2 regions of the Pedococcus sp. P5_B7 genome follow, and region 1 is predicted to be linked to the other one. Evidence: riboswitches for the same ligand, from Rfam matches in the RefSeq annotation. Region 1 holds a riboswitch; the other holds the start of a gene.
What was found. Region 1 has a riboswitch for thiamine pyrophosphate ahead of thiE (thiamine phosphate synthase). Riboswitches for the same ligand answer to the same signal wherever they lie in the genome.

Region 1 (15,715 bases):
CCCGCAAGGAAGGCACCGAAGACGACCACGCCGCCGCAGCAGCCGAGGGGTGGGCCGAAGTCAAGCGTCGACTGGCTGACGAGCGGCACGACCTCTACGTCCTTGACGAGTTCACCTACCTGATCGAGTGGGGGTGGGTCGACCTGGACGACGTGCTGACGACGCTCGCGGAACGCCCCGGACACCAGCACGTGATCGTGACCGGTCGGCGCGCGCATCCCCGCCTGGTCGAGCTGGCAGACCTCGTCACCGACATGACCCAGGTCAAGCACCCGTTCGAGAGCGGGCAGAAGGGCCAGAAGGGGATCGAGTGGTGACCGGCGCATGAAGCTGCCCCGCGTCGTGGTCGCAGCACCCGCCTCCGGACACGGCAAGACGACCATCGCGACCGGGATCATGGCCGCACTGCGCGGTCGCGGGTACGTCGTCAGCGGACACAAGGTCGGTCCCGACTACATCGACCCCGGCTACCACGAACTGGCCACAGGTCGGGCAGGCCGCAACCTCGACCCCTTCCTTGTCGGCGAGGAGCGCGTCGTCCCCCTGCTGCTTCACGGTGCCGTCGGTGCCGACGTCGCGATCGTGGAAGGCGTGATGGGTCTGTACGACGGCCAGCTCGGTGGGGCTGGCTTCGCGTCGACCGCACACGTGGCAGCCCTGACCGGCTCGCCGGTGGTCCTGGTCGTCGACGTGTCGCAAGCCTCCCGATCCGTGGCCGCCGTCGTCCACGGCATGCGAACCTTCGACCCCTCGGTGCGGATCGCGGGTGTCGTGCTCAACAAGGCAGGCTCGAAGCGGCATGCCCGGGAGGTGCTGGACGCACTCGCCGGCAATGGTCTCCCCGTGCTCGGAGTGCTCCAGCGCGACGACGGCATCGTTGCCCCGTCGCGTCACCTCGGGCTCGTCCCGAGCGCAGAGCGTCCCGAGGCCGCTGCCACGCTGGACCTGCTGGCCGAGCGCATCGCGGCCACCATCGACCTCGACCTGCTGCTCGACGTGGCCCGAGAGGCTCCGGACCTCGAAGGCGAGCCATGGAGCGCAGCTGCCGAGGTGGCGCCCAGTGGCGCCTCCAGGCCACTGGTAGCCGTTGCCGGCGGCAGGGCGTTCACCTTTCGCTACACCGAGACCGAAGAACTCCTGCGAGCAGCCGGGTGTGAGGTGGTCACCGTCGACCCGCTCACCGACGAGGACCTCCCGCCCGGGGTCCGTGCCCTCTACCTGGGCGGAGGCTTCCCCGAGGTCTATGCCGGCGAGCTCTCGGCCAACCACCGCCTCCGCGCCACCATCCTCGACGCGGTGGCCTCCGGCGTGCCGACGGTCGCCGAGTGTGCCGGGTTGCTCTACCTGTGCCGCAGCCTCGACGGGCGCCCCATGGTCGGCGCCCTCGCCGCCGACGCAGCCATGACTCCCCGGCTGACCTTGGGCTACCGGACCGCGGCGGTCGCCGCCGACCAGCTCACCGGCCCCTCGGGAACCCTCATCCGCGGACACGAGTTCCACCGCACGTCGGTCACACCCGCGACCGGCACCCGGCCCGCATTCCTGCTCGACGGTGCACCCGCCGGCTTCGGGTCGGACACCCTGTCGGCGTCGTACCTCCACGTGCACTGGGCCGGACACCCCGCCCTGGCCACCCGTCTTGCCGACGCGGCCCGCTCCTTCGCACCCAGCCCGGCACTCGCCCCGACCATGGTGACGCCGTCGTCCACGACCTCGGCAGGGCCCGTGTCGACACCGACCCAGGTGGTCGAACCGCTGCGCCACCACGGTGACCGAGAACTCACCGGCCACCTGGCCGACTTCGCCGTGAACGTGTATGCCGGCGAACCCCCGGAGTGGCTCACGGCGGCGTTGACGGACAGCCTCACCAGCGTGGGCCGGTACCCCGACGCGGCCCAGGCGGAGCACGCCATCAGCCTCGCCCACCGCCGGCCGCCGGCCGAGGTACTGGCCACCGCCGGGGCGGCAGAGGCGTTCACTCTCATCGCCCGCGCCCGGCCCTGGCGTCACCCGACCGTCATCCATCCCCAGTTCACCGAGCCGGAAGTGGCGCTCACCGCGGCCGGCCTGTCCCCCACCCGCGTGTTCTGCCCACCCGAGAAGGACTTCCACATCCCCGTTGAGGTGGTGCCTGAAGACGCCGACCTGGTGGTCGTCGGCAACCCCACGAACCCGACCGGGGTCCTGCACGACGAGAGAGTGATTCGCGGGCTCCTGCGACCAGGACGCATCGTCGTCGTCGACGAGGCCTTCATGGACGCACTGCCGCAGGAGCCCGGTTCCCTGGCCGGTGTCTCGGCAAGGGGCCTGGTCGTCGTGCGCAGCCTCACCAAGCTGTGGGGTATCCCGGGAGTGCGCGCCGGCTATGTGGTGGGCGACCCCCACCTGTTGGCCGACATGCGTCGCCAACAGCCGCCCTGGTCGGTGTCCACCAGCGCGGCCGCGGCCATGATCGCCACCACCAGCACCAGAGCTGTGCAGGAGCGATCGGCGCGCGCGGTCGCGCTGACCCGCGACCGAGCCCGCCTGACCCAGGGTCTGGACGCGCTCGGCATACCTCACGTGCCGGGCAACGCCCCCTTCGTGCTCGCGCGAGTTCGACCGGGCACCCATGCGCAGCTGCGCAACCGTGGTTTCGCTGTCCGGCGCTGCGACACCTTCCCCGGGCTGGACGACTCCTGGGTCCGGATCGCCGTCCGTCCCGCAGCCGCGACCGGGGCCCTGCTGAGCGCCCTCGCCCTCAGCGTGGAGAATGCCACGCGATGAGCAGCGAACCGATGCCGACTCCGGCCACCGTGACCTTGGTGAGCGCCGGCCCCGGCGACCCAGGCTTGATGACGGTCGCCGGCCGCGACGCCCTCGAACGCGCCGACGTGATCCTCGCGGACCGGCTCGTATCCTCCGGCATCCTCGAGTGGGTGCGGCGAGACGCGGAGATCATCGATGTCGGCAAGGAGCCGCACGGACGCGCCACCCCGCAGGAGAAGATCAACCGCCTCCTCGTGGAGCACGCACTGGCGGGTCGCAATGTCGTGCGGCTCAAGGGCGGCGACGCCTTCGTGTTCGGCCGGGGTGGCGAAGAGGTGCTGGCCTGCGCCGAGGCCGGCGTGCCAGTGCAGGTCATCCCAGGGGTGTCGTCGGCGACCGCCGTGCCGGCGCTGGCCGGCATCCCCGTCACGCACCGTGGTCTCTCCCAGGGCTTTACCGTCATCTCCGGGCACGTGCCGCCAGGTCACGCCGAATGCACCCTCGACTACGCGGCGCTCGCCCGGTCAGGGACGACGCTCGTGGTGTTGATGGGAGTGAGAACCCTGCCCGAGATCACCGCAGCCCTGGTCGCCGCCGGCATGCCGGCGGACTGCCCCGCCGCCGTCCTCGCCGACGGTGCCACACCCCGGCAGCGGGTCGTGACCGGGACGGTCGCCGACATTGCTGCCCGTGCCGCTGCAGCAGCCGTCGAACCCCCTGCCATCACCGTCATCGGCGACGTCGTCAGCCTGCAGTCGGAGGGTGAGATGCCTGGGCAAGGTCGTTGACCCGCAAACCTCAGTGGCTGCTACGGTGTGCGAGATCCTGGTGCAGGAAGCCGGCGAGATTCCGGCGCAGTCGCGCTACTGTGACACCCGCCTCCGACCTGTGAGCGTGTGAAGCCAGACCCGGCACCGAGGATCGCCCATCGCACGGGACGCAGTCATCCCACAGGAGGCACACATGAGTCAGTCCGTTCGCGCGACACCTGAGATCGCGATCCCCACCATCCCGATGGTGCAGATCGCCCCGTGGGCGCTCTTCTTCGGTCTTCTGGCGCTGATCACGCTGTTCTTCGTCAGCGCGGACCAGGGCGCCGTCAACATCTCCTCCGGAAACGCCGTCCACGAGTGGGTCCACGACGGACGCCACCTGCTCGGCTTTCCCTGCCACTGAGGCCTGACGCCCTCACCAGCCGCCCGACCACCCCAGGTCGGCGGTGGTTGGTGTGCCCTCCACGCTGAACGGATCACAGCCATGACCGCACGCAACATCCTCATCCGCGGGCTCCTCGCAGGCTTCATCGCCGGTCTTGCCGCCTTCTGCGTCGGCAACCTCGTCGGCGAAACCCAGGTCGACGCGGCGATCGCCGTCGAAGAGTCCCACGCGGCCTCCGAAGCGCCCCCCGCCCACACACACGACGAAACAACCGCCGGCCACACCCATGAGGAGGATGGCACCGTCATCTCCCGGACCAACCAGAAGACCTGGGGTCTGGCCACCGGGACCATCGCCGGCGGCACCGCGCTCGGGGGCCTCGTGGCGCTGGTTGCCGCGAGCCTCATCGGCCGCATAGGCAAGTTCTCTCCGCGCGCCTCGACCCTGCTGGTCTCGCTGCTCGGCTTCATCGCGGTGTCGTTCGTCCCCTTCCTCAAGTACCCCGCCACTCCCCCAGCCGTCGGCAACGAGGACACCATCGGCTCACGAACCGGCCTGTTCTTCGGCTTCATGCTCATCTCGATCATGGCAGCCATTGCTGCGGTCGCACTTGCCCAGCACCTGCTGAAGACCCGCGGAGGGTTCCAGTCCGTGGTGATCGCGACCGCGGCATACCTCCTCGTCGTGGTGGTGGCGGGCTTGGTCATGCCGATCGTCAACGAGATCGGCGACTTCCCGGCCGACACCCTGTGGTACTTCCGCCGGGCGTCCCTGCTGACGCTGGGCACGATGTGGGCCGTCCTGGGCGTGGTTCTGGCTGCGCTGGTCGGCAGACTCCACGAGCAGCAGACCGGCACGCCGGCGCCGCGCGATCTGGCGACGGCGCTGTGACCTTGTCGCTTGGGCAGGTCTCGCCCCCACCCGCCGACGTGTGGGACGAGGCGAAGGCGCGTCTGCGGGCGCTCGCGACCCCGACGGGCGCCCTCGGACAGCTGGGCGAGCTCGGCGCCTGGCTCGCCGCCACCCAGGGCACGGTGCCACCCGAGCCGGTCGAGCACGTCCGCGCCGTGATCTTCGCGGGAGACCACGGCGTCAGCGACCACGGCGTCTCCGCCTACCCCAAGAGCATCACCGCCGGGATGGTCCGGGGCTTCGTCGCCGGCCAGGCTGCGGTGTCCGCCCTGGCCCGCCAGCACGGCGTGCACCTTCGCGTGCTGGACCTCGGTGTCGCGGAGGACCTCAGCGACCTCCCCACTTCCGTCACGGCACTGAAGGTGCGCCAGTCCAGCGGCGCGATCCACCTCGAGGACGCGCTGACTCGGGAGCAGGCCGAACAGGCCATCGGTGTCGGCCTCGCCGTCGCAGCCGAGGAGATCGCCGCCGGTGCGCAGCTGCTGATCAGCGGTGACATGGGCATCGGCAACACGACGCCGGCTGCGGCCCTCATCGGGTACGCCTACGGACTGCCTGCCTGCGAGGTCACCGGGCGTGGGACCGGTGTCGACGACGCCGGTCTCGCCCGCAAGACGGACGTCATCGCGCAAGCCCTGGCTCGGGTATCCGCCCGCTCGCTCGATCCCGTCGACGCATTGGCGGCGCTGGGCAGTGCCGACATAGCGGCGTCCGCCGGGTACATGGCCGGCGCAGCGTCGGCGGGTGTCCCCGTCCTGCTCGACGGGCTCATCTCGGTTGCAGCAGCGGTGATGGCCGACCAACTGGCTCCCGGGGCAGCGACATGGTTCGTGGCGGGTCACCGCTCGACGGAACCCGCACAGTCGATCGCACTGGACAAGCTCGGGCTTGTCCCGCTGCTCGACCTCGGCATGCGGCTCGGGGAGGGCAGTGGCGCGGTGGCCGCAGTCCCACTGGTGCGATCCGCCGCTCTGCTCCTGCGTGAGGTCGCCCTGCTGTCCGACCTCGCTTGAGCCGATGACTCCCGCCCAGAGCCGCGCACTCGGACTCGCCGCTGGATTCCTCGTCGACAGGCTCCTCGGCGATCCGCGCCGTGGGCACCCGGTCGCTGGCTTCGGTCGCGTGGCCACCGCTCTGGAGGATCAGCTGTATGCCAACCGCCGGCGCCAGGGCGCGGTCTTCACGACGGTTCTCGTCGGCTCCGCCGCGGCAGTTGGCGTCGCGGCTGAGCGGCTCACCCGTGAGCGTCCGCTCGCTCAAGCGCTCGCGGTCGCGGTGACTGCTTGGACCGTGCTCGGGGGACGGTCGCTCGGGCGTGAGGCGTTGACAGTCTCCCGGTTGCTCGAGGGGGGCGAGATCGAGCGGGCACGCCTCCAGGTGACGCACTTGGTAGGTCGTGACCCGAGTGGTCTGGGTCCTGACGAGATCGCTCGCGCCACCGTTGAGTCCGTCGCCGAGAATACCTCTGACGCGGTCGTGGGGCCGTTGGTCGCCGGCGCCCTGTTCGGCGTGCCTGGCCTGCTTGCCTACCGGGCGGCCAACACCCTCGACGCGATGGTGGGACATCACAGCCCCCGGTACGAACGGTTCGGCTGGGCGTCGGCTCGACTCGACGACCTGCTCAACATGGCACCGGCGCGGCTGTCAGGAGTGTTCGCCAGTTTGTTGGCCCCGCTCGTGGGCGGCCGTCCGGTGGACGCGGTCACGAGCTGGCGCCGCGACGCTGCGGGTCACCCCAGCCCGAATGCAGGTGTGGTTGAGGCAGCGTTCGCCGGCGCGCTCGGGGTCACCCTGGGTGGCCGGAACGTGTATGGCGACCAGGTCGAGAACCGGGGTGAGCTCGGGTCGGGACCACCGCCGCGCGTCACCGACGTCGCACGCGCCGTGTGCCTAGCGGAGGCGGTCGGCTGGATGGCCCTGGCAGTGGCAGTCAGCGCCGCGCTCGCACCCAAGCCGCGGCGTCGTCGGGATCGCTGACGGTTTCCACCTCACCGGTCAGGGTGTGCCGGCGGACGACGACGACCGGAATTCCGAGCTCACCGGCGACATGCATCTTCGGCCAGGTGAAGGAGCCGCCCGAGTCCTTCGTCACGAGCACGTCCACCCCGTGGCCGGTCATGAGCTCTCGCTCTGACTCCGCCCGGTAGGGCCCGCGGCTGGTCAGCAGTGTCCAGGTGGGCGGCAGCTCGAGGCTCGGCCGGTCGACGACTCGGACGAGCGCTTGGTGATCGACGAGAGGCACCGCGAAGGCGGGAAGCTCCTGCCGACCGACGGTGAGGAAGGGCCGTCCTCCCAGACGGGCTGTCGTCGCGGCCGCTTCGTCGTGTCCATCGACCCAGTACCAGCTGTCCGACCCGGGGGCATCACCCCAGCCCGGCCGCTCCAGCCTCACCATCGGCACACCCGTCGCACGGGTCGCGGCCACGGCGTTGGCACTCATCCCCGCGGCGAAGGGGTGCGTCGCGTCGACCACGAGCGAGATCGCGTTGTCCCGCAGATAGGCGGCCAGGCCTGGCACGCCACCGAATCCGCCGATACGGACCGTTCCGACCGGAAGTCGTGGCTTCGCCACCCGCCCTGCGAGCGAGGAGACCACACTGACCCCTTCATTGATGAGCAGCTCTGCGAGCGCACGCGCCTCGGCTGTCCCGCCGAGCAGGAGGACGGTCACCGCGAGTCCCCGGGTGGCAGCATCGGCAGCCCGGACGGTGCTCCGTTGTTGATGAGTGCGTCGATCGCATCCATGTCGACACACGCCTCGACCAGGTCAGCCAGGAGGTCGAGCCGCGCCTGCCGTGCGGCCCCGAAGCTGACCCCACTGGCGGCGTACGGGCGCCCCACCGACGCGGCAACCTCGCCCAGGAGCTTGTGCCGGAACTCGTCGGACTCCAAGCTCCCGTGCACCATCGTCCCGAGCACGAGCTGGCGGCGGGCTCCGCCGAAGAACTCCTCCTCCGCGCAGGTGGTGGTGACCCCGTGGTGGATCTCGTAGCCGGACACTGGCGCACCCAATGCCGTTCCATGCGACAGGCGCAGGACCTTTTCGGGCGCGAAGGCGGTCGTGGTGTCCAGCAGCCCCAGGCCCTCGGCCACCGTCCCGGCCGGGCCCTCGACACCATCCGGGTCATGGATCGCGCGTCCAAGCATCTGGAACCCGCCACAGATGCCGAGCACGGGCCTTCCTGCCGCGGCATGGGCCACGACGGCACGGTCGAGGCCGCGATGCCGCAGCCAGGAAAGGTCCGCGATGGTCGATCGGGTCCCCGGGAGCACCACGAGGTCGGCGTCGGCGAGGTCCTGGGGGCGGGACGCGAACCGGACGTCGACGTCGGGCTCCAGTCCGAGCGCGTCCAGGTCGGTGAAGTTGCTGATACGTGGGAACCGGACGACCGCGACCACCAGCGGGTGCTCGGCCTCGGCGGCTCGTCCGGCGACGTCGAGGCCGTCTTCTGAGTCCAGCCACGCTTCTTGGCTCCAGGGGATCACGCCGAGCACCGCGCGACCCGTGAGGCGTTCGATCTCGCGGTTGGCCGGTTCGAGCAGGGTCTCGTCGCCGCGGAACTTGTTGACCACGAACCCGGCCACGAGTCGCTGGTCGGCCGGCTGCAGGAGCGCCACGGTGCCGTGGAGGGCGGCATACAGCCCGCCTCGGTCGATATCTCCGACGACGATCACGGGAATGTCGGCATGCCGCGCCAGTCCGAGGTTGACGTAGTCGTCCGCGCGCAGGTTGATCTCGGTGGGGCTTCCGGCGCCTTCGCAGATGACCACCTCGAACCGGCTCACCAAGTCGTCGTATGCCGCGAACGCCGCCTTCGCGAGCGATCCTCTCGACCCTGCGAACTCGGCCGAGGAGATGGAACCAGCAGGGAGCCCGTTGACGACGACATGGCTGCGCCGATCACTGCCCGGCTTGAGCAGGACGGGGTTCATCGCCACTTCGGGCGTGGCCCCGGCAGCAACGGCCTGGACCCACTGGGCCCGTCCGATCTCGGCGCCTCGACCATCGGGGCCGGCAACGACCATCGAGTTGTTCGACATGTTCTGGGCCTTGAACGGAGCAACGCGAACCCCGCGGCGGGCCAACAGCCGGCAAAGCCCGGTCGTCACAACGCTCTTGCCCGCATCCGAAGTCGTCCCGGCGACCAGCAGCGACCCCTTCACACCGCGTAGCCTACGATCGCGCCGTGAGGATCCTGGTGACGGGTGGCGTCCGCTCGGGCAAGTCCGCCCATGCGGAGAGGCTGCTCGCCGACGCAACCCCGGTCACAGTGGTTGCCACTGGCGCGGTCCCCGACGGCACAGACCCGGAATGGGCACACCGCGTCGACGCCCACCGCGCCCGACGCTCTCCCCATTGGCAGACCATCGAGTCCACGGATCTGGTCACGGCGTTCAGCCAGTCCGACCCGGGTTCCTCGATCCTGCTCGACAGCTTGGGCACCTGGCTGGCCGCCCGCCTGGACGTGTTGCAGGCGTGGGATCAGCCGCCGACGACATGGCAGCCGGCCTTGGGCGCCGAGATCGACCGGACCCTCGCAGGCCTCCCCCCTGACATCGTGATCGTCACCGACGAGGTAGGTCTGGGAGGGGTGGGCTCCCACCCTTCCGCCCGGCTCTACGCCGACCTCCTCGGCGACGTCAACCAGAGGTTCGCCGCCGCATGCGACGAGCTGCACCTCGTCGTTGCCGGTCGCCACCTCATCATCAACTCGTGACCTTCATCCGCCTTGCTACTAAAGCGATGCAGCCTGTGATGCCGCGGTAGGGACGCAACCTCCCGGGACGGACGACACGAGCCGTGCATCGGCACGCTCAACTGCGCCGCCTCCACGCCTTGGTCTGACCACCACGGCCACGCCTGCCAGCTGGGCTGACGATCTCCCTGCGCCCCTTACCCGGACGCGGCACGCCACTGGGGATAGCCATCACGCGGCAGGGTCAGGTCCATGTTGCCCACATCGTCGACTCGAAACCGCAGCGGTGCTAAAGGCCTGAATCGGCCTGCACGCCCTCCGGGCACAACTGCCGCGCGACGAGCCACGTCCGGCAGTCTCACGGGCCCGTGGGGACCCGTGACGAGCCGCGGATGTGGCAGCGAAGGCCGCTTGCCCAGGATCCGGACCAGGGGCAGCACCCTGCCGACCGTGTGGGCTAAGGTCGGACACGTCCTTCACGGGAGTCCGGTGCACCGGGCTGAGAGGGGGCTGACGCAGCCCCGACCGTCCAAACCTGATCCGGATCATGCCGGCGCAGGGAGTCGGGAGTCTGATGACCGCAAGCTCGGTGCCCAATGCTCATCGCCATCGGCGGCCATCACTGGCCATACCGCGGCTCCATCTCATCACTGACACCAGATCGGGTCGCGACCCGCTGCCAGTGGTGCGTGCCGCCCTTGCGGCGAGCGGCGCGTGTGGCCAGCGGATCGCCGTTCAGGTCCGGGCGAAACAGGCCACCGACCGTGAGGTGGTCGACCTCACGCGGCGGGTGCTGTTGCTGGCCCGCCCCGCCGGCGCCCTGGTGCTGGTCAACGACCGTCTTGACCTTGCCATGGCGGCAAGCGCTGATGGGGTCCACCTCGGGGCGGACGACCTGCCAATCGAGGACGCCACAAGACTGTCCGGTCCCGGCATGGTGATCGGCGGAACCGTGCGACACCCGCGGGCCGCGGCCGACGCCGGGCGCGCAGGGGCGGCTTACCTCGGTGTCGGACCGGTCTTCGCTACGGCGACGAAGAATGGCCTCCCCAACCCTCTCGGGGCGGCGGGGCTGCGTACCGTCACCTCCGGCGCACCCCTTCCCGTGCTCGCGATCGGTGGCGTCAATGCCACGAACATCGCCGAGCTCATGGGCGCCGGCGCGCACGGAGTTGCCGTCGTCACGGCGGTGTCTGACGAGGCCGACCCACAGGCAGCCACCGCACGCCTGCTCGAGGCCATGACCCCGTGGGCTGGGAGACGCCGCGCATGAGCGCCCCACGGCCCACCGTGTGTGTCGTTGGCGCTGGCGTCATCGGTCTGAGCATCGCGTGGCGGCTCGCCGAATCCGGTTGCTGCGTAACGCTTTTCGACCCGAACCCTGGCGGTGGCGCCACTCATGCGGCAGCGGGGATGCTGGCGCCGGTCAGCGAGAGCGGCTACGGGGAGAGCGAGGTGCTCGGGCTCGGGCTGGAGTCGATGCGCAGGTGGCCAAGGTTCGCCGCGGACTTGGAGCAGGCGGCACAGCGACCGGTGGGGCTGCGCCGCCACGGCACCATCCTGGTCGCCCACGACGCGGATGACGCTCGCGAGCTGCGCCGCTTCGCCGAGCTCACCGGGCGCGAAGGGCGCTCGACTGAGCTGCTGTCCGGGCGGGCCGCCCGCGCACTGGAGCCGACCCTGTCGCCGCGGACGGTGGCGGGGCTGGAGGTGCCCGGGGACCACAGCGTCGACACCCGCGCGCTGACCCGCGCGCTCCTCATCGCAACTGCAGGCGCTGGCGTTGTCCTGCACCGCAGCCGCGCAGTCCCGGTGGTGCGCGACGGGCGTGCGGTCGCGGTCACCCGCGCAGCCGACGGGTCACACCACCCCTGTGACGTCGTCGTCGTCGCGGCCGGTGCCGACTCGAGCCTTCTCCCGGGGCTGCCGCCAGGCACCGTGCCGCCGGTCCGCCCCGTCAAGGGCCAGATCCTGCGCCTGCGCGGCGCGGCAGGTCTCGTGTCGCGCACCGTGCGAGCGCGAGTAGCGGGTGAGCAGGTCTACCTGGTTCCCCGGGCCGGCGGCGAGCTCGTCGTCGGCGCCACCACAGAGGACATCGGACCCGACACCCGAATCACCGCGGGCGGTGTGCACGACCTGCTGCGCGCAGCCACCACTGTCGTGCCCGAGGTCAGGGAGCTCGAACTGGCCGAAGCCTGCGCACGTCTGCGCCCGAGCACCGCGGACAACCTTCCCCTGATCGGCGCGACATCGGTGTCGGGCCTGCTCGTGGCGACCGGGCACTACCGCGGCGGGGTCCTGATGGCTCCGGCGACCGCGGCGGCCGTTGCCGACCTCGTCCACGGCCGCCCCTGCTCGCAGGCGGCGGCCGCCTGCTCCCCCGCCCGGTTCCTGCCCCGACCCGTCCCACAGGAGGCCACCCGATGATGATCGTGCTCAACGGCAAGCCAACCGCAACACCAGCCGGAAGCACGCTCGCCGACCTCGTCACGGCGATGCAGCTACCCAGGCGTGGCATCGCCCTCGCCGTCGACGGCGAGGTCGTCCACCGTCACGCCTGGCCCACCACGCACCTGACCGAGCAGTCCCGGGTCGAGGTCGTCACCGCGATGCAGGGAGGCTGAGGTGGCCACGGTCCGATCCAGTGGCCCGCCGGACATCGCAGCAGACAGCCGCGACGACGATCCTGACGACGACGTGCTGATCCTTGGTGGTGAACGCCTGGGGTCCCGGCTCCTACTCGGCACGGGAGGCGCCTCGAGCCTCAGTGCGCTCGAAGGCGCGATCCGGGCCTCGGGCACCGAGCTCGTCACCGTGGCAATGCGACGCGTGCCGTCCACCGGCACGGGCGGCCTGCTCGACCTGCTGGACGCGTGCGGGGTCCGAGTCCTGCCCAACACCGCGGGCTGCTACACGGCACGGGACGCGGTGCTCACCGCGCACCTGGGCCGCGAGGCGCTGGAGACGTCATGGGTCAAGCTGGAGGTGATCGCCGACGACCGCACCCTCCTGCCCGATGCCGTCGAGCTCCTCGACGCCGCCGAACGGCTGGTCGCCGATGGATTCACCGTGCTGCCCTACACCACCGACGACCCGGTGCTGGCACGCCGACTGGCTGACGTGGGCTGCGCCGCAGTGATGCCCTTGGGATCCCCGATCGGCAGTGGACTGGGGATCCGGAACCCGCACGCGATCGAGATGATCCGCCACGCCGTCCAGGTCCCCGTGGTCCTCGACGCCGGAGTCGGGACCGCATCGGACGCCGCCCTAGCGATGGAGCTGGGCTGCGACGCCGTGCTGGTGGCCAGCGCGGTGACCCGGGCCGAAAACCCGACGGCGATGGCGGCGGCGATGGGGCATGCGGTGCGTGCGGGACGGCTGGCCAGGCTGGCCGGACGGATCCCGCGCCGACACCTGGCCAAGGCGTCGTCCTCCTTCGAGGGCCTGGTCGAGGGATGAGGCCTCGGTCAGATCGGGCGAGCGTCCCCGTGCCCCGCGTGCTGCTCCTCACCGACGGCCACGCCGTTCGCAACGGCCGCACGCTGGCGGCCACCGTTGCCGCCGCGCTCGAGGGCGGCGTGGACGGGGTGGTGGTCCGCGAACGTCAGCTCGCGCCGGGCCCCCGCCGGGCACTGGGTCAGCAGGTCCGCGCTGCGGCCCAGGCCGCCGGCTCCCCTGCAGCGCTGCTGTGGGCCGCCCCATTGCCCAACCAGCCGCGACCGGCCGGCGGGAGTCCAGGACCGGGCCCCGATGCGATGACAGCCGACCTGTTGGACGGGGTGCACCTGCGCGCCCGTGACCCCTTCCCGCACTGGGAGCGTCCGGTCCTCGTCGGCCGGTCCTGCCACGACGAGGACGACCTGCGCCGTGCCGCGAACGAGGGATGCGACTACGTCACGCTCTCACCCGTGGCCGCGACCGGCTCCAAGCCCGGGTACGGACCGGCCCTCGGTGTCGACGGCGTGCGCGCCCTACTTGAACGGGCGGCCTACCTCAACCCCGGTGCACCACGGGTGCTGGCCCTCGGCGGCGTTGAGGCCGGCGCGGCTCACCAATGGCTCGAGGCCGGCGCCCACGGTGTCGCCGTCATGGGCGCCGTCATGCGCGCGAACGACCCAGCAAACATCGCAGCGCGGCTCGTCGCCGAGGTGACCGGATGAGCACTCCGGCGGTGGCGCTCACGATCGCTGGCTCGGACAGCGGCGGCGGCGCCGGGATCCAGGCCGACCTGGCGACCTTCGCCGCCTTCGGGGTGCACGGCACCAGCGCAATCACGGCAATCACCGTGCAGGACACCACAGCGGTGCACGCGGTGCACCCGACGCCCGCGGCGATTGTCGTGGCGCAGGTACGCGCGGTGCTCGCCGACCTGCCCGTCGCCGCCGTCAAGACCGGGATGCTCGGCGACGCTCGCACGGTGCGGGCGGTGGCCGAGCTCGCCGCGGCAGGTCTGCTGCCCCGCCTGGTGATCGACCCGGTGCTCGTCGCCACCAGCGGCGACCGGCTGACCAGCGATGCCGCCGCCAGGGTGCTGGCCCGCGAGCTGCTGCCCCACGCGCTCCTGGTCACGCCCAACACCGATGAGGCGGCAACCCTGTTAGGGACCACGCGAGCCGCCAGCAGCGCCGAGCAGCGGGCGCACGCACTCGCGCTGCTCGCCTTCGGCCCGTCCGCGGTCGTCGTGACCGGCCGGGTCGACGGCGACCACCGCGTCGACGTCCTCGCGCATCGCGGGCAGACCGTCGAGCTGCGCGCCCTGTCGATTCCCACCGCGAACGACCACGGCACGGGCTGCACCTTCGCAGCAGCCGCAGCCGCTGCCCTGGCCCGTGGCGCGGACGTACCCACCGCGGTCGAGCTGGCCCGCGACTTCGTCCGTGCCGCCCTGGTCGCGGCGGCGGGCTGGCGGATGGGGCGCGGGCCAGGTCCCGTCAGCCATCTTCTCCCCGGCCCCGCCACTGTCCCGATCACCCCATCCCGAACACCACCAACGCCCCCAACACCCTGATTCCGATCACCACCAACGCCCCCGCCACCCTGATTCCGATCATCACCGACCACCGGAGGAAACCATGAGCACCACCGCCCGCAGCAAGATCTACGTCGAAGGCAGCCGCGCCGACCTGTCGGTGCCGTTCACCGAGGTCGCGCTCTCGGACTCCACCGGCCCCGGCGGCCTTCCCGTGCCCAACCCGCCACACCGGCTCTACGACACCTCAGGCCCCGGCAGCGTCCCCGAGGAGGGCCTCCCGCCGCTGCGAGCGAACTGGGTGGCCGCCCGCGGTGACGTCGAGAAATACACCGGGCGCCAACGCACCCTCGCCGACGACGGCCGCGGAGCCATCCGGCGCGGCGCCGCATCGGCCGAGTGGCGAGGCGAACGCCAGCCCACCCTGCGCGCCACGCCTGGCAACAAGGTGACGCAGATGCACTACGCCCGGCAAGGCGAAGTCACGCCCGAGATGGAGTTCGTCGCCCTACGCGAGAACTGCGACGTCGAACTGGTCCGCACCGAGGTGGCCGCCGGCCGGGCCATCATCCCCGCCAACGTCAACCACCCCGAGAGCGAACCGATGATCATCGGCCGCGCCTTCCTGGTGAAGGTCAACGCCAACATCGGCAACTCCGCCGTGACCAGCTCGATCGCCGAGGAGGTCGACAAGCTCACGTGGGCGACCAAGTGGGGCGCCGACACCGTGATGGACCTGTCCACCGGCGAGGACATCCACACCACGCGGGAGTGGATCGTGCGCAACTCCCCCGTCCCGATCGGCACCGTCCCGATCTACCAGGCACTGGAGAAGGTCGACGGCGAGGCACACGAGCTGTCCTGGGAGGTGTTCCGCGACACCGTCATCGAACAGGCTGAGCAAGGCGTCGACTACATGACCATCCACGCCGGTGTGCTCCTGAGGTACGTGCCCATGACGGCACGGCGGATCACCGGCATCGTCAGCCGCGGCGGGGCGATCATGGCCGGGTGGTGCCTGGCACACCACGAGGAGAACTTTCTCTACACCCACTTCGACGAGCTCTGCGAGATCTTCGCCCAGTACGACGTCGCGTTCAGCCTCGGCGACGGGCTCCGCCCCGGCTGCACCGCCGACGCCAACGACGAGGCGCAACTGTCCGAGCTGCGCACCCTCGCCGAGCTAACGCAGCGCGCCTGGGAGCACGACGTGCAGGTGATGGTCGAGGGT
Region 2 (15,715 bases), 170 kb from region 1:
CGCGACATCGGGCTGGCGTCCCTGGCAGCCGTCGGCACGACCCTGCCCGACGACGTGGTGGCCAGGGTGGCGGAGGTCGACGGCACCGTCCTCGGTCCGGTCTCGCACTACGACTACCCGGCCCGCGACCAGGGCGGGATCAACCCGTCCGCCGAGCTGCGGACGCGGTTCGCGCTGCACTCCAACATCCGCCCGTGCCGGTCCGTCGAGGGGTTGAGCGTGCTGCGCACGCCGATGGACCTCGTCATCGTCAGGGAGAACACCGAGGGGTTCTACTCCGACCGCAACATGTATGCCGGGAGCGGCGAGTTCATGCCGGACGAGGACTCGGCGTTCTCGATCCGCAAGGTCACGGCGCGGGCGTCGCATCGGGTGGCCAGGACCGCCTTCACGCTGGCCCGCTCCCGCCGCCGACACGTGACGGCAGTGCACAAGGCCAACGTCCTCACGCTGTCCGACGGACTCTTCCTACGGTGCGTCCGCGAGGTGGCCGCGGAGTTCCCCGACGTCGAGCTGCGTGAGCTGATCGTCGACGCGGCCGCCGCGAGGCTGATCCGCGACCCCGGGTCGTTCGACGTCGTCGTCACCACCAACATGTTCGGCGACATCCTGAGCGACGAGGCCTCGGAGCTCTGCGGCAGCCTCGGCCTCGGGGGAGCGGTCAACGCCGGTGACGGGACCTGCGTCGCGCAGGCCCAGCACGGGTCTGCCCCTGACATCGCCGGGCAGGGCATCGCCAACCCCGTCTCACTCGTCCGCTCGGCGGGCATGCTCCTCGACTGGCACGGCACCCGCTCGGGCCGGCCCGAGCTGTGCGACGGGTGGCGGTACCTCGACCGCGCCGTCACCACCGTCGTCGCCGACCCCGCCACCCGCACCCGCGACCTCGGAGGCTCCCTCAGCACCGCCGACTTCACCAGCGCCCTCATCGACACACTCACCCAGGAGGTCTCCCGTGGCTGACCAGCCGCTCGCCCCCAACCTGTTGATCCGACCCGAGACGGTGCGTCCGTTCGACCGGGGCAACGGCGTCGTCACCATCCCCTACGTCGGCAAGTGGAACTGCGAGAGCAACCACGTCACCACGGGTCAGACGCAGTTCCAGCCCGGCACCGGACTCCCGTTGCACAGCCACAACGTCGAGGAGTCGGTGCTCGTCCTCGAAGGCGAGGCCGTCGCGGAGATCGGCGAGGAGCGCTTCGACCTCGTGGCCGGCGAGGCGACCTGGGTGCCGGCCGGCGTCGCGCACCGCTTCTTCAACCGTGGCGACGGCGTCATGCGGATCTACTGGGTCTACGGCGGCCGCGACGTGACTCGCACGATCACCGCGACCGGGGAGACCTTCGAGCACCTCTCGGAGAGCGACCGCGGCGGGCTGAGCACCCCATGAGCGCCGACCTCACGGGCACCACCGCTGCGGTCACGACGAGCACCGTCACGACCAGCACCGTCACGACCAGCACCGTCACGACCACCAATCCCGCCGACGGGACCACCCTCGAGAGCTATCCCGCCATGGGTCCGGCAGAGGTCGAACAGGCCGTCGCGCGCGGTGCGGCTGCGGCCCGCGCCTGGGGCCAGGTCCCCGTCGCCGACCGAGCAGCGCTGCTCACCCGGTTCGCCGCCCACCTGCGGGCCGACGCGGAGCGCTACGCGGCGTCGGTCACCGCGGAGATGGGCAAGCCGCTGGCGCAGGCCCGGGGTGAGGTCGAGAAGTCGGCGGTGACGGCCGACTACTACGCCGCGAGGGCTGCGACGATCCTGGCTCCCCGAGACGTCGAGATCGACTCCCCCGCAGGGGTTTCGGCCTTCGTCGCGCCCGAGCCGCTGGGTCTGGTGCTGGCGGTGATGCCGTGGAACTTCCCGGTCTGGCAGGTGCTGCGGTTCGCCATCCCGACCTTGGCGGCCGGCAACGGCGTGCTGCTCAAGCACTCGCCCAACGTCACCGGGACGGCTCTGGCCCTGGCCGAGGCGTTCGAGCAGGTCGGCTTCCCCGCCCACCTCGTGACGGCCTTGGTCCTCGTCGAGGACGACGTGCCCCGCACCGTCGGCGGGCTCATCGCCGACGACCGGGTCGCCGCCGTCACCCTCACCGGCAGCAACCGCGCCGGCGAGATGGTCGGTGCCGCTGCGGGACGGGCCTCCAAGCGGTCGGTGCTGGAGCTGGGCGGGTCCGACGCGTTCCTGGTCCTCTCCGACGCCGATGTCCCCGCTGCCGCGGCCGCAGCCGTGGGTGCCCGTTTCACCAACTCCGGCCAGAGCTGTGTCTGCGCCAAGCGGTTCGTCGTCGAGGCACCCGTGGCGGAGGAGTTCACCCGCCTGTTCCTCCAGGGCGTCGAAGCCCTGTCCGTCGGCGACCCGACCGACCCGGCCACCAGCGTCGGCCCGCTCGCGCGCGGCGACCTCCGCGACGCCCTCCAGCGGCAGGTGGACGAGTCGGTGGCCGCCGGGGCCACGCTCGCGGCCGGGGGACGCAGCATCGACGGCCCGGGGTCCTTCTACGAGCCGACCGTCCTGCTCGACACCGGCCCTGGCATGCCCGTCTTCGACGAGGAGACCTTCGGTCCGGTCGCCGCCATCGCCGTGGCGACCGACGAGGACGAGGCCGTGCGGTTGGCCGACGCGACGCCCTACGGGCTGGGGCTCAGCGTCTGGAGCCGGTCCACCGAGCGAGCGCTGGGTGTCGCCCGCAGGATCACGTCCGGCGCGGCCTTCGTCAACGCCGTCGTCGCCTCCGACCCCCGGGTGCCCTTCGGCGGCACCAAGCGCAGCGGTTATGGCCGCGAGCTCGCCGAGGCCGGCATCCTCGAGTTCACCAACCAGCGCACCTACTGGGTGGCCGGCTGACGTCTCGCATCCGAGACGGTATGGCGCGTGCGTAGGGCGCGCTCGCGGCATACCTCCGCTGCAATGGAGGCATGACGACCACTGCCACCTCCGCGCCGACGGTCACCGTCGGCACCGGCCCCATCTCATTCGACGACGTCGTGGCGGTCACCCGCCACGGTGCCCGGGTCGAGATCTCGCCGGAGTCGCTCACCGAGGTGCGCCGCACCCGCGCCGTGATCGAGGCGCTGGCCGACGACACGGTGGCGCACTACGGCGTCTCCACCGGGTTCGGCGCCCTCGCCACCCGGCACATCCCCGTGGAGCTGCGGGCCCAGCTGCAGCGGTCGCTGGTGCGCTCGCACGCCGCAGGCTCCGGCCCCGAGGTCGAGCGCGAGGTCGTCCGGGCGCTCATGCTCCTGCGCATCTCGACCCTCGCGACGGGCCGCACCGGCATCCGTGAGGAGACCCTGACTACCTACGTCGCGATGCTCAACGCGGGCATCACCCCGGTGGTCCACGAGTACGGCTCACTCGGCTGCTCGGGCGACCTCGCCCCGCTGTCGCACTGTGCGCTGGCGCTGATGGGTGAGGGTGTCGTCCGCGACGCCGAGGGTGAGCGGATGCCGACGGCCGAGGCGTTCGCCGCCGCCGGAATCACGCCGATCGAGCTGCGCGAGAAGGAGGGCCTGGCCCTCATCAACGGCACCGACGGCATGCTCGGCATGCTCGTCCTCGCGATCACCGACCTGCGCATGCTGCTCAAGGTCGCCGACATCACCGCAGCGATGAGCGTCGAGGGCCAGCTCGGCACCGACGACGTGTTCGCGGCCGACCTGCACGCGCTCCGTCCCCAGCCCGGCCAGGCGCTGTCCGCCGCGAACCTGCGAAAGCTCATGCAGGACAGTGGGATCCGCGACAGCCACCGTGACCCGGAGGCATGCACCCGTGTCCAGGACGCCTACTCGCTGCGGTGCTCACCCCAGGTGGCGGGCGGGGTCCGCGACACCGTGGAGTATGCCGCGACGGTTGCCGGCTTCGAGCTCGCCTCCGCGGTCGACAACCCCGTGGTGACGCCCGACGGCCGGGTCGAGTCCAACGGCAACTTCCACGGGGCGCCGGTCGCCTACGTGCTGGACTTCCTCGCGATCGTCGCGGCCGACCTGGCGTCGATCTCCGAGCGTCGCACCGACCGCTTCCTCGACGTCTCGCGCAACCACGGGCTGCACGCGTTCCTCGCCGACGACCCGGGCGTCGACAGCGGCCACATGATCGCCCAGTACACCCAGGCCGCGATCGTGTCGGAGATGAAGCGGCTCGCGGCTCCGGCGTCGGTCGACTCGATCCCGTCCAGCGCGATGCAGGAGGACCACGTGTCGATGGGCTGGTCGGCGGCCCGCAAGCTGCGCCGCTCGGTCGACGGCCTCACCCGCGTGCTCGCGGTCGAGCTGCTCACCGCGGCCCGCGCCCTCGACCTGCGCGCGCCGCTCACCCCGTCCCCGGCCACGGCCGCGGTCGTCAAGGCGCTGCGCGACGCCGGTGCCCCTGCACCCGGCACCGACCGCTTCCTCGCCCCGGAGATCGAGACCGCAGTCCAGCTCGTCGCCACCGGCGGGGCGGTCGCAGCAGCCGAATCCGTCACCGGCCCCCTCAACTGAACCTCGGAAAGGAAACACCATGGAAGGCGCTCGCCCCGTCCGCTCGCCCCGCGGCACCCAGCTCACCCACGCAACGCACTGGGGTGCCGAGGCGCCGCTGCGCATGCTCATGAACAACCTCGACCCCGAGAACGCCGAGCGTCCCGACGACCTCGTCGTCTACGGCGGCACGGGACGCGCGGCTCGCGACTGGAAGTCGTTCGACGCCATGGTGCGCACCCTCAGCACGCTCAAGCAGGACGAGACGATGCTGGTGCAGAGTGGGCGCCCGGTCGGGGTCATGCAGACCCACGAGTGGGCGCCGCGCGTGCTCATCGCCAACTCCAACCTCGTCGGCGACTGGGCCACCTGGCCAGAGTTCCGCCGGCTCGAGCACCTCGGGCTGACGATGTACGGGCAGATGACCGCCGGGTCCTGGATCTACATCGGCACGCAGGGCATCCTCCAGGGGACCTACGAGACCTTCGCCGCCATCGCCGAGAAGAAGTTCGGCGGCACGCTCGCCGGCACGCTGACTCTGACCGGTGGCTGCGGTGGCATGGGTGGCGCGCAGCCGCTCGCGGTGACGATGAACGAGGGCGCCTGCCTCATCGTCGACGTCGACGAGACCCGGCTGCGTCGCCGCGTCGAACACCGTTACCTCGACGAGGTGGCCGACTCCCTCGACGAGGCGATCGAGAAGGCCGTGGCTGCCAAGAACGAGCGCCGGGCCTGGTCGGTCGGCGTCGTCGGCAACGCCGCCGAGGTCTTCCCGGAGCTGCTGCGCCGCGGGGTGCCGATCGACATCGTCACCGACCAGACCAGCGCCCACGACCCTCTGTCGTACCTCCCCGAGGGGATCGAGCTCGGGGACTGGCACGAGTACGCGGAGAAGAAGCCGGAGGAGTTCACCGACCGCGCGCGCGAGTCGATGGCCAAGCACGTCCAGGCCATGGTCGAGTTCCAGGACGCAGGGGCCGAGGTCTTCGACTACGGCAACTCGATCCGCGACGAGGCCCGACAGGGTGGCTACGACCGGGCCTTCGAATTCCCGGGCTTCGTGCCGGCCTACATCCGGCCGCTGTTCTGCGAGGGCAAGGGCCCGTTCCGCTGGGCCGCCCTCTCCGGTGACCCGAAGGACATCGCGGCCACCGACAAGGCCGTCCTCGAGCTCTTCCCCGACAACGACCGGCTGCACAAGTGGATCCGCGGCGCGCAGGAGCGGATCGCCTTCCAGGGGCTGCCCGCTCGCATCTGCTGGCTCGGCCAGGGCGAGCGCGACAAGGCGGGGCTGGCGTTCAACGAGCTGGTCCGCACCGGCGAGGTGAGCGCGCCCATCGTCATCGGCCGCGATCACCTCGACACCGGGTCAGTCGCCAGTCCCTACCGCGAGACCGAGGCCATGCTCGACGGCTCCGACGCCATCGCCGACTGGCCGCTGCTCAACGCCCTCGTCAACACGTCGTCGGGCGCCAGCTGGGTGTCGATCCACCACGGCGGTGGCGTCGGCATCGGCCGTTCGCTGCACGCCGGCCAGGTCTCCCTCGCCGATGGCACCGAGCTCGCCGCCCAGAAGCTGGCTCGCGTGCTGACCAACGACCCGGCGATGGGCGTCATCCGGCACGTCGATGCCGGCTACGACATCGCCGAGCGCACGGCGCAGGAACAGGGCGTCCGCATCCCGATGCGGGAGGGCTGAGCGACCCGCGCGGGCCGAGCGGCCCGCGCGGAATGGCCGACCCGAGCGCGCGCGGTTGTCCTGGCGGCACAGCAGCCAAGGGGCACCGGGTGCTCCACCGGACGACGTATGCCGGGTGGTGACCACCCGGCATACGCTGGCCTGACGGGGCGGTGCAACTCAGGTGGGTGACGGTGCATGGGGCGAGGGGCGAGGGGACGACGCGCGCTCGGGCTCGGCGCCTTGGGGTGCGCGTTCGCCCTCATGATGGTCGGGTGCACGACACCTGAGCCGCGCAGCCGGCCGGGCACCCCGGCGACCGCCACGACCACCGGAACGGCAGCGGTGCCCGGCCCACCGCAACCGACGGTGGAGCCGATCCCCACGATCGCCGACCCGGCCACCACCTTCTCCTTCGCCGTCATCCCGGACACCCAGCCCGAGGTGAGGCCGCAGGACCCCCGCACCGACAAGCGGATCGCCTGGCTCGTCGCCCACCGGGCGCAGCTGAACCTGCAGTGGGTGCTGCACAGCGGCGACGTCCAGGACTGGGACACGCCCGACCACCAGCAGTGGGTCAGCATGAGCACCCGGTTCGCGGCGCTGGCGGCGGCCGGCATCCCGTTCATCGCGTCGCCCGGCAACCACGACACGGCGGCCGTCTGCGAGGGGGGCGCGGCGTGTCCGGGTGCCGACACCACGGTGACGGTGCGCGACACCACCTTGTGGAACACGTACTACCCACCGTCCTACTTCGGCTTCGAGGGGCTGGCCGAGCCGGGCAGGTCCGACAACGGTTTCCGCACGTTCCGCGCCGGTGGTGACGACTGGCTCGTCCTCAGCCTCGAGATCTGGCCGCGACAGCAGATCATCGACTGGGCCACCGGCGTGGTGGCCTCGCACCCGCACCACAACGTCATCGTGCTGACGCACATGTTCCTCGAGAACGACGGGTCGATCTCGACGACCAACGGCGGCTACGGCGCGACCACCTCGACCCAGCTGTGGGACGCGCTCAAGGTCTACCCCAACGTCGTCATGACCTTCTCCGGGCACACCGGTCAGGTCTTCTCCGACTCCAGGCCCGCCGCCGACGGCCACCCCGTCGCGATGTTCCTGCAGGCCATGCACGCCCCCGACACCAACCCGGTGCGCATCGTCACGGTGGACACCGCTGCCGGGACCATCGCCACCCAGGTGCGGGCCAGCTTCGACCGCTCCAAGCCAGTGGGACAGCAGGACGTCGAGGAGGTCTACCCCTACTCGACGACCCTCACCGGCCTGCGCTGGGTGACTCCCTAGGCGGGCTCGGTGACGTCGGCGACCTGCGCGTCGAGGGCCCGGAGCACATCGTCGGAGTGTGCGGTCGCGGCGACGCCGTGGGCCCCGGCGCCGATCGAGATCAGGCGTCCGCTGACGGTCGCGTCCGCGACGACGGGGAGAGGGGTGGTCGAGCCGAAGGGCGTGATCGTGCCGCGCTCGTAGCCGGTCACCTCCTTGGCGACGGCCGCATCAGGCATCGACATCCGGTTGACGCCCAGCAGGGCCCGCAGCTTGGGCCAGGAGATCTCCCGGCCGCCGGGCACGAGGACGAACAGGAAGTCGTCCTCGGCGCGCCGCACGACCAGGGTCTTGATGATGTCCTGCGGCTCGACCCCCCTCGCAGCAGCCGCCTCCACGAGGGAGCCGACCCGTCCGTGCCGCGTGGTCGTGTGCTCGATCCCGCTGGCGGCCAGCGCCGCGGCGGCCCGCGCCTCGCCCTCGGTCGGGGTGGCGTCCCGGGCAGGGTCGGAGCCGGTGTCCTGGGTCATGTCGTCATGCTAGGTCCCGGGCCGCGACGCCGCTGCCGGGCGTTGGTCTGGGATCCGAGACGCATTGCCCGGTGTCCTGCCGTGCGCCGGCGGTCCCTGGTGTGGAATGGTCTCGGTGCCGGTTGAGCAGAGCGTCGCATGGACCTCGCCGTCGGCGTGGGCAGAGCTGAGAGGACACCGTGAGCTTCGAGTCGATGTGGTCTGACCTGCAACCGGTCGGACGCAGCGCCCAGAGCGGCGGCTACCGCCGGTTCGCGTGGACGCGCGAGGACCACGACCTGCGCGAGTGGTTCGCGGGCGAGTGCGCGACGCGTGGGCTCGACCTCACCGAGGACCGGATGGGCAACCAGTGGGCCTGGTGGGGAGACCCCGACTCGGCCGCGGCCAAGGGGGACAAGGGCGTCGTCACCGGCTCCCACCTCGACAGCGTGCCGGACGGTGGCGCCTTCGACGGCCCACTCGGGGTCGTCAGCGCCCTCGCGGCGGTGGACGCCCTGCAGGCCAACGGGTTCCAGCCGTCCAGGCCGATCGGCGTCGTCAACTTCGTCGACGAGGAGGGCGCCCGGTTCGGGGTCGCCTGCGCCGGCTCACGCGTCATCACCGGAGCCATGACCGCGCGTCGCGCGCGCAGCCTCACCGACGCCGACGGCACGTCGATGGCCGATGCGCTGAAGGCCGCCGGGCGCGACCCCCACCAGATCGGTCGGGACGACGACGCGCTGCGCCGCATCGGCAGCTTCGTCGAGCTGCACGTCGAGCAGGGCCGCGGGCTCATCGACCTCGACCACCCCGTCGCGGTCGGCAGCGACATCTGGCCGCACGGCCGGTGGCGCCTCGACTTCGCCGGCGAGGCCAACCACGCGGGCACGACCAGGCTCGAGGACCGTCACGACGCGATGCTCGGGTATGCCGCCGCGGTGCTCGCCGCCCGCGAGGCTGCCATCACGCACGGGTGCGTCGCCACCATCGGCAAGGTCGCCGTGACGCCCGGTGGCGTCAACGCGATCCCCAGCGCGGTCACCGGGTGGCTCGACGCCCGGGGCGCGAGCCCCCGCGCGGTCCGTCGTGCGGTCTCCGACATCACCGCCATGGTCGAGCAGTCGGGCGGCAGGATCACCCAGGAGTCGTGGACCCCGTCCACGCCGTTCGACACCTCGTTGAGCGCACGGCTCGGCACCCGGCTCGGCGGCATACCAGTGCTGGGCACGGGGGCGGGGCACGACGCCGGCATCCTCGCGAACGCCGGCATCCCCACCGCCATGCTCTTCGTCCGCAACCCCACTGGCGTCTCGCACTCCCCGGAGGAGTTCGCCGAGACGTCCGACTGCCTCGAAGGGGTCGCCGCCCTCACCGCGGTCCTCGAGGACCTCGCCGGGGACGCGGCATGACGACCTACTGGGCGGAGCACGCCTGGCTCCCCACGGGCCTGGCCACCGACGTGCGGTTCGACGTCGTCGACGGCGTCTTCGCAGGGGTGCGCCGTCGCGCGTGGGCGGAGGCCGGCGACGTGCGACTCCACGGAGTCGTCCTGCCCGGGCTGGCCAACGCCCACAGCCACGCCTTCCACCGCGCCCTGCGCGGCCGCACCCACGGCGACGGCGGCAACTTCTGGACCTGGCGACAGCAGATGTATGCCGTGACGCGGCACCTCACGCCCGACACCTACCTCGCCCTCGCCCGGGCGGTGTTCGCCGAGATGGTGCTGTCCGGCACCACCGTGGTCGGGGAGTTCCACTACCTGCACCACGACGTGTCCGGGCGGCCCTACGCGGACCCGAACGCGATGGGGGCAGCGCTCATCGAGGCCGCTCGCGAGGCTGGCCTGCGGCTGACGCTGCTCGACACCTGCTACCTCGCCGGTGGTCTGGCGGGCGACGGCCACGTGCCGCTCGACGACGTCCAGCGTCGCTTCACCGACGGCGACGTCGACCGGTGGGCCACGCGAGTAGCAGCACTCAGCCCCGACGCAACCACCCGGATCGGTGCCGCCGTCCACTCGGTGCGCGCCGTGCCCCGCGACGACCTGCGGGCGATGGCCGAGGTCACCCGCGGCCGGATCGTCCACGCCCACGTGAGCGAGCAGCCCGCCGAGAACCTCGCCACCCAGATGTTCTACGGCGCCACGCCCACCGAGCTGCTCGACGAGGCGGGGCTGCTGGGCGACCGGTTCAGCGCGGTCCACGCCACCCACCTGTCCGACCACGACATCCAGCTGCTCGGTGGGTCCTCGTCGACCGCCTGCTTCTGCCCCACGACCGAGCGCGACCTCGCGGACGGCATCGGCCCCGCGCGTGCCCTGGCGGAGGCGGGCGCCCGGCTCTCGCTCGGCTCCGACCAGCACGCCGTGATCGACCCGTTCGAGGAGGTCAGGGGCCTGGAGATGCACGAGCGACTGGCCAGCAACGAGCGCGGCCGCTTCACACCCGACGAGCTGATGACCGCCGCATCGGTGGACGGCTACCGCAGCCTCGGGTGGCAGGATGCCGGGCTCATCGCCGACGGCGCGGCCGCCGACTTCGTCGTGGTCCGCACCGACACCGTCAACACGGCGGGCGCCAAGGCGGGTCAGATCCTCTACAGCGCAACACGATCCGATGTCGACACCGTCGTCGTGGGCGGACAGGTGGTGGTCGAGTCCGGCCGACACCGGCTGGGTGACGTGGCGGCGATGCTGGGCAAGGCGCTGTCCGACGTCAGGGACCACCAGTGAGCAGCACCGTCGTCACCGGCATCGGCGAGCTCGTCACCTGCGACGGGACCACACCAGACGGGCTGGGCCTGCGCCACGACGCCGCCGTCGTCGTGGCGGACGGCAGGATCGTCTGGGTGGGCTCGTCCAGGGAGGCGCCGGCGGCCGACCGCGTCCTCGACGTCGACGGTCGGGCCGTGCTCCCCGGCTTCGTCGACTCCCACGCGCACCTCGTGTTCGCCGGTGACCGCGGTGACGAGTTCGCCGCCCGCATGGCGGGGACGCCCTACGACGGGGGTGGGATCGGGGTCTCGGTCGCGGCGACCCGAGACGCCACCGACGACGAGCTGCGGGCGCTGGTCGCCGCCCGGGTCGGGGAGATGCGCGCCCAGGGCACGACGACCGTCGAGATCAAGAGCGGATACGGCCTGACGGTCGAGGACGAGGCCCGGGCGCTGCGCATCGCCCGCGAGTTCACCCCGGAGACCACCTTCCTCGGCGCGCACGTGGTGCCACGCGAGTACGCCGGTGACCGCGCGGCATACCTCGAGCTGGTCACCGGGCCGATGCTGGAGGCTGCGGTCCCGCACGCACGGTGGGTCGACGTCTTCTGCGAGCCGCACTCGGCCCACGCCTTCACCGAGGACGAGGCGCTCGCGGTGCTGGTCGCCGGACGACAGGCGGGGCTGGAGCTGCGGGTGCACGGCAACCAGCTCGGCCACGGACCCGGCGTGCGCCTCGCGGTCGAGCTGGGCGCGGCCAGCGTGGACCACTGCACCTACCTGTCCGACGCGGACGTCGAGGCGCTCTCTGGCGCGGCCGACACGACGGTGGCCACCCTCCTGCCGGGCGTCGAGTTCTCGACCCGGTCGCCCTACCCGGACGCGGCCGCCCTGCTGCGGGCCGGGGTGTCGATCGCGCTCGCGACCGACTGCAACCCCGGCACCTGCTACTCGTCGTCGATGCCGTTCGTCATCGCGCTCGCGGTGCGCGAGATGGGGCTGACGCCCGGTCAGGCCGTGCTCGCTGCCACCGTCGGCTCAGCGAAGTCGTTGCGGCGCAACGACATCGGTCGCATCGAGGTCGGCGCGCGGGCAGACCTGACGGTGCTCGACGCGCCCTCGCACGTCCACCTGCCCTACCGCGCCGGTGTCCCGATCGCCCGGGCCCTCGACCTGTAGCGACGCGTCAGGCGTCGCCCTCCTGCATGGCCTTGGGGAGGTGGCCGGCCGACTTCTGGTAGTACTCGGCCGCCTTGCGGGTCGCGATGACCCTGGCCGCGCCGGCGGCCAGCCCGGTCAGCGCCGCGAACGCGACGGCGTCCTTCCACGGCGTCCGCGGGTCGCGGGGGTCGACCACGGCGTCACGGCCGGCCTTCTTCCAGACGGTGGTGACCAGCTTGTTGGCGATCACGCCGGCGAGCACCGCCGACCCGGTCCCGAGCACTCGCCACACCAGTGGTCCCATGTCGCACCTCTCCGTTCCGATCGCCCTCCGGCCGCCGCAAACTGCTGCTGACCTGCGCCTCCACCCTGTCACATCGTGGAGTAGTCTTCGACGCGTAACGACAGGGGAGCGCGTGAGCGCTGAGAGTGCGGGAGACCGCAGACCCTCACACCTGATCCGGTTCGCACCGGCGTAGGGAGTCGAGATCTCAGACACCTGTCGGGCGAGTGCGCCACCACAGGTGCTCCTCGTTCGGCAGCTGTCTCCCCGAGGTATCCACCGGATTCCACGGGAGAAGGACACATGAGCACCACCAACACCCCGGCCTCGGCCGACACCACCTCATCCACACCCACCACGCCCCGCCGCCGCAGCATCCGCGCGGCGGCGCCCTTGACCGGCTGGCGCACGGTCGACCTGCTCACGGTCACGTTCCTCGGCGCCGCGTTCGGCATCGCCTACTGGGGCTGGGGCCTTGCCTACGAAGCCCCGGCCAACGCCATCAGCGTCGGCTTCCCGCCGCTGTCCGGCCTCTTCGCCGGGCCCTGGTTCATGGCCGGCGTCGTGGGCGGTCTGGTCATCCGGCGTCCGGGAGCAGCGCTGGCCTGCGAGGTCATCGCCGCGCTCGTCTCGATGCTCCCCGGCACGCAGTGGGGGGCCACGACGCTGGTCTCCGGAGTCGTCCAGGGGGTTGGCACCGAGCTGGCCTTCGCCCTGTTCGGCTATACCGCTTTCGGACTGGTCGCGGCAGTGGCCGCGGGGGCGCTCGCAGGCCCGCTCGAGGCCGGGTACGAGTCGACCAACTGGATCAAGGACTGGGCACTCACCTGGAAGCTCGCGTATGCCGGGATCCTCACCTTCAGCGGAGGCCTCGTCGCCGGTGCGGGTGGCTGGCTGCTGACCAAGGCGCTCGCACGGGCTGGCGCACTGGGTGCCTTCCCCGCAGGACAGGAAGCCCGGGAGTCACGCGCTGTCTGATCACCCCGGTCCCGGCGCCTCATCGGGGCGTCGGGGGCACCTCGAGGTCCGGGGACTGACCTGGCGGCCCTACGGGCGTCGCGACCCGGTCATCCCCGGACTCGACCTCGACATCCCGGCCGGCCAGCGGGTCCTCCTTGTCGGCCCGAGCGGCTCCGGCAAGTCCACGCTCCTGCGTGGGCTGGCCGGGGTGCTTGAGGTCGCCGACTCGGGTGAGCGCGGTGGCACCGTGCTGCTCGACGGTGCCATCCCGGGGACCCGTGCCGGCGATGTCGGCCTCGTCCTCCAGGAGCCCGGCACGGGCATCGTGTCGGCGACCGTCGGACGTGACGTGGCCTTCGGCCTCGAGAACATCGGTATGCCGCGCGCCGACATGCCGGCGCGCGTCACGGCCGCGCTGGCCGCGGTGGGTCTCCAGATGCCGCAGGACACCCCCACGCACGCCCTGTCCGGGGGTGAGCAGCAACGGCTCGCCCTGGCGGGAGCGCTCGCCCTCGAGCCCGCGGTCCTGCTGCTCGACGAACCCACGGCGATGCTCGACCCCGCGAACGCCGACACCGTGCGCGCGACGGTCGACTGGGTGACGCGGTCCCGAGGCCTGACGACGGTCGTCGTGGAGCACCGGCTCGGCCCCTGGCTCGACCTGGTCGACAGGCTGGTCGTGCTCGACTCGACGGGCCGGATCGTGGCGGACGGGGAGACCGCCTCGGTGCTGGCCCTGCACGGGGAATCTCTTGCAGCCCAAGGCATCTGGGTGCCAGGGATCCCGGACCCGCAACCGCGCGGCATACCGGCTGGGGTGTTCGAGCCGTCGTCGACGGGCGCCAACGTGCTGACCCTCGACGCCGCAGACGTCACCATCAGCCGGTCGGTGCGCGCACTCGACGGATCGACCCGCACCACGGTCGCGGTGCAGGACCAGTGGTTCCAGGCTCGCGCCGGACAGGTGCACGCCCTGGTGGGCCCCAGTGGCGCCGGGAAGTCGACCTTCCTGCTCGCGCTGGCCGGGCTGTTGCAGCGGCAAGGCGGCGAGGTTCGGCTGCGGCCCGACCTCGCGGTCGAGGGGGAGCGCGACCCGCGTGGGCTGGGCACGGTCGACCTGGCCCGCCGGGTGGCCTGGGTGCCGCAGTGGGCCAGCTCGACGATCGTCAGCCACACCGTGCTCGACGAGGTGATGACCACGTCGCGAGCGGTCGGGTTGGTCGAGTCCGAGGCACTGGAGCGGGCCCGCGCGCTGCTGGCCCACCTCGGCCTCGCTCATCTGGAGCAGGCCGACCCCCGACACCTCTCGGGTGGGGAGCAGCGTCGGCTCGCGATGGCGTCGGTGGTGGTCCACCAGCCGGCGTTGGTGTGTGCCGACGAAGCCACCGTCGGTCAGGATCGGCTCACCTGGGCTGCCGTCATGGGCATCGTCGAGGCGCTGCGCGACACCGGGACGGCGATCGTCCTCACCACGCACGACGACGCCGTGACCAGTCGGGCCGACGCGGTCACGGTGATCGAGCGACCGGTCCAGCCGCCACCCGCGCCGGCCCGCCGCCGCCCGGTGGTGGCCCGGGCGGGACCCCTGTCGCTGTTGGCGGGGTCGAGCCTCGCCATCCCCGCGGGGGTCGTCTCGCCGCGGTGGTCCACCAGCCTGGTCGTGCTCGCGGCCCAGGCCGTGCTCGCGGTGATCGCACTCTGGGCGCCAGGACACGGACCGGCCCCCACCGGTCGGCTGCGGGGAGTCCTCCTGCGCCTGGGACCCGGGGTGCTGGGCGCCCTGTCCGTGGCCTGGTCGACCTGGCTGCTCGGGGGCCACGACACCGACACCGCCTTCACCGCGGGCCTGCGGGTGCTCATCATCGTCTTCCCCTCGGCCGTGTTGATCCAGCACGTCGACGCCGACGCCCTCGGCGACCACCTGGGGCAGCGGCTCCGCCTTCCCGCCCGCCCGGTCGTGGCCGTGGCCGCGGCACTGCAGCGGGTGCACACCTTCGGTGAGATCTGGTCCGAGATCGCCCGGGCCCGCCGGGTGCGTGGCATCGGAGCCTCCGCGCGCTCGCCTCGATCGGTGCTCGCCGAGCTGTCGGCCCTGACGATCGGCATGCTCGTCCGCTCGTTGCAGTCCGCGGCCGCGCTCGCCGTGGCGATGGACTCGCGGGGGTTCGCCACGGCATACCGGCGCACCTGGGCGGAGCCCGCCCCTTGGCGACGAGCCGACTGGCTCGTGGTCGCCGCCAGCGTGCTCCCTCTCGCGGTGGCGGTCCTCGTTCGCTGACCCGAGTGCCGGCTTCGAAGACCTCGTGCGGCGCGGTGGGTCATGCATCCACGGAGAGGCACAGATTCCGAAGTGTAGCCTATGAATCGCCCGGAGTGTAGTTCAATGGGTTCTCAAAGTGTAGCCTTCAGGACGCGTGAAGTGTAGCCTGACTGCATGGGCACCCTCGCTGGCACGGCGCGTGAATACCGACCACGTGTGCTCGATGAAGTCCTGAAGCTCCGCTTGCAGTCCGCCGGCGCAGTACTCGTCGAAGGTCCCAAAGCGTGTGGCAAGACGTTCACGGCCGAGCAGTTCACGGCGAGCCAGGTGTACCTCGATACCGATCAGGGGGCCTTGGAGGCGGTCCGTGTCGACCCTGCGCTCGTCCTCAACGGCCACCCTCCTCAG

Region 2: it holds a riboswitch for thiamine pyrophosphate, as region 1 does, so the genes downstream of both, ACXJKD_RS12730 (ECF transporter S component) here and thiE (thiamine phosphate synthase) in region 1, are expected to answer to the same signal.

What each region holds. Positions count from the first base shown of each region.
Region 1 covers NZ_JBFULM010000005.1:253,617-269,331, reverse strand. Annotated here, with positions in the region: gene cobO (cob(I)yrinic acid a,c-diamide adenosyltransferase) at 1-317, shown strand, start outside; gene ACXJKD_RS13540 (cobyrinate a,c-diamide synthase) at 325-2,766, shown strand; gene cobA (uroporphyrinogen-III C-methyltransferase) at 2,763-3,536, shown strand; gene ACXJKD_RS13530 (CbtB domain-containing protein) at 3,712-3,924, shown strand; gene ACXJKD_RS13525 (CbtA family protein) at 4,006-4,797, shown strand; gene cobT (nicotinate-nucleotide--dimethylbenzimidazole phosphoribosyltransferase) at 4,794-5,831, shown strand; gene ACXJKD_RS13515 (cobalamin biosynthesis protein) at 5,836-6,795, shown strand; gene ACXJKD_RS13510 (cobalt-precorrin-6A reductase) at 6,749-7,489, opposite strand; gene ACXJKD_RS13505 (cobyric acid synthase) at 7,486-8,982, opposite strand; gene ACXJKD_RS13500 (bifunctional adenosylcobinamide kinase/adenosylcobinamide-phosphate guanylyltransferase) at 9,006-9,536, shown strand; TPP riboswitch at 9,984-10,094, shown strand; gene thiE (thiamine phosphate synthase) at 10,090-10,788, shown strand; gene thiO (glycine oxidase ThiO) at 10,785-11,942, shown strand; gene thiS (sulfur carrier protein ThiS) at 11,939-12,139, shown strand; gene ACXJKD_RS13480 (thiazole synthase) at 12,141-12,974, shown strand; gene ACXJKD_RS13475 (thiamine phosphate synthase) at 13,013-13,675, shown strand; gene thiD (bifunctional hydroxymethylpyrimidine kinase/phosphomethylpyrimidine kinase) at 13,672-14,523, shown strand; gene thiC (phosphomethylpyrimidine synthase ThiC) at 14,588-15,715, shown strand, end outside.
Region 2 covers NZ_JBFULM010000005.1:83,897-99,611, forward strand. Annotated here, with positions in the region: gene ACXJKD_RS12675 (isocitrate/isopropylmalate dehydrogenase family protein) at 1-963, shown strand, start outside; gene ACXJKD_RS12680 (cupin domain-containing protein) at 956-1,390, shown strand; gene ACXJKD_RS12685 (aldehyde dehydrogenase family protein) at 1,387-2,847, shown strand; gene hutH (histidine ammonia-lyase) at 2,919-4,484, shown strand; gene hutU (urocanate hydratase) at 4,504-6,162, shown strand; gene ACXJKD_RS12700 (metallophosphoesterase) at 6,340-7,443, shown strand; gene ACXJKD_RS12705 (aminoacyl-tRNA deacylase) at 7,440-7,952, opposite strand; gene ACXJKD_RS12710 (allantoate amidohydrolase) at 8,132-9,340, shown strand; gene ACXJKD_RS12715 (formimidoylglutamate deiminase) at 9,337-10,662, shown strand; gene hutI (imidazolonepropionase) at 10,659-11,822, shown strand; gene ACXJKD_RS12725 (DUF4235 domain-containing protein) at 11,830-12,108, opposite strand; TPP riboswitch at 12,201-12,303, shown strand; gene ACXJKD_RS12730 (ECF transporter S component) at 12,391-13,065, shown strand; gene ACXJKD_RS12735 (ATP-binding cassette domain-containing protein) at 13,019-15,325, shown strand; partial or broken gene ACXJKD_RS12740 (ATP-binding protein) at 15,482-15,715, shown strand, end outside.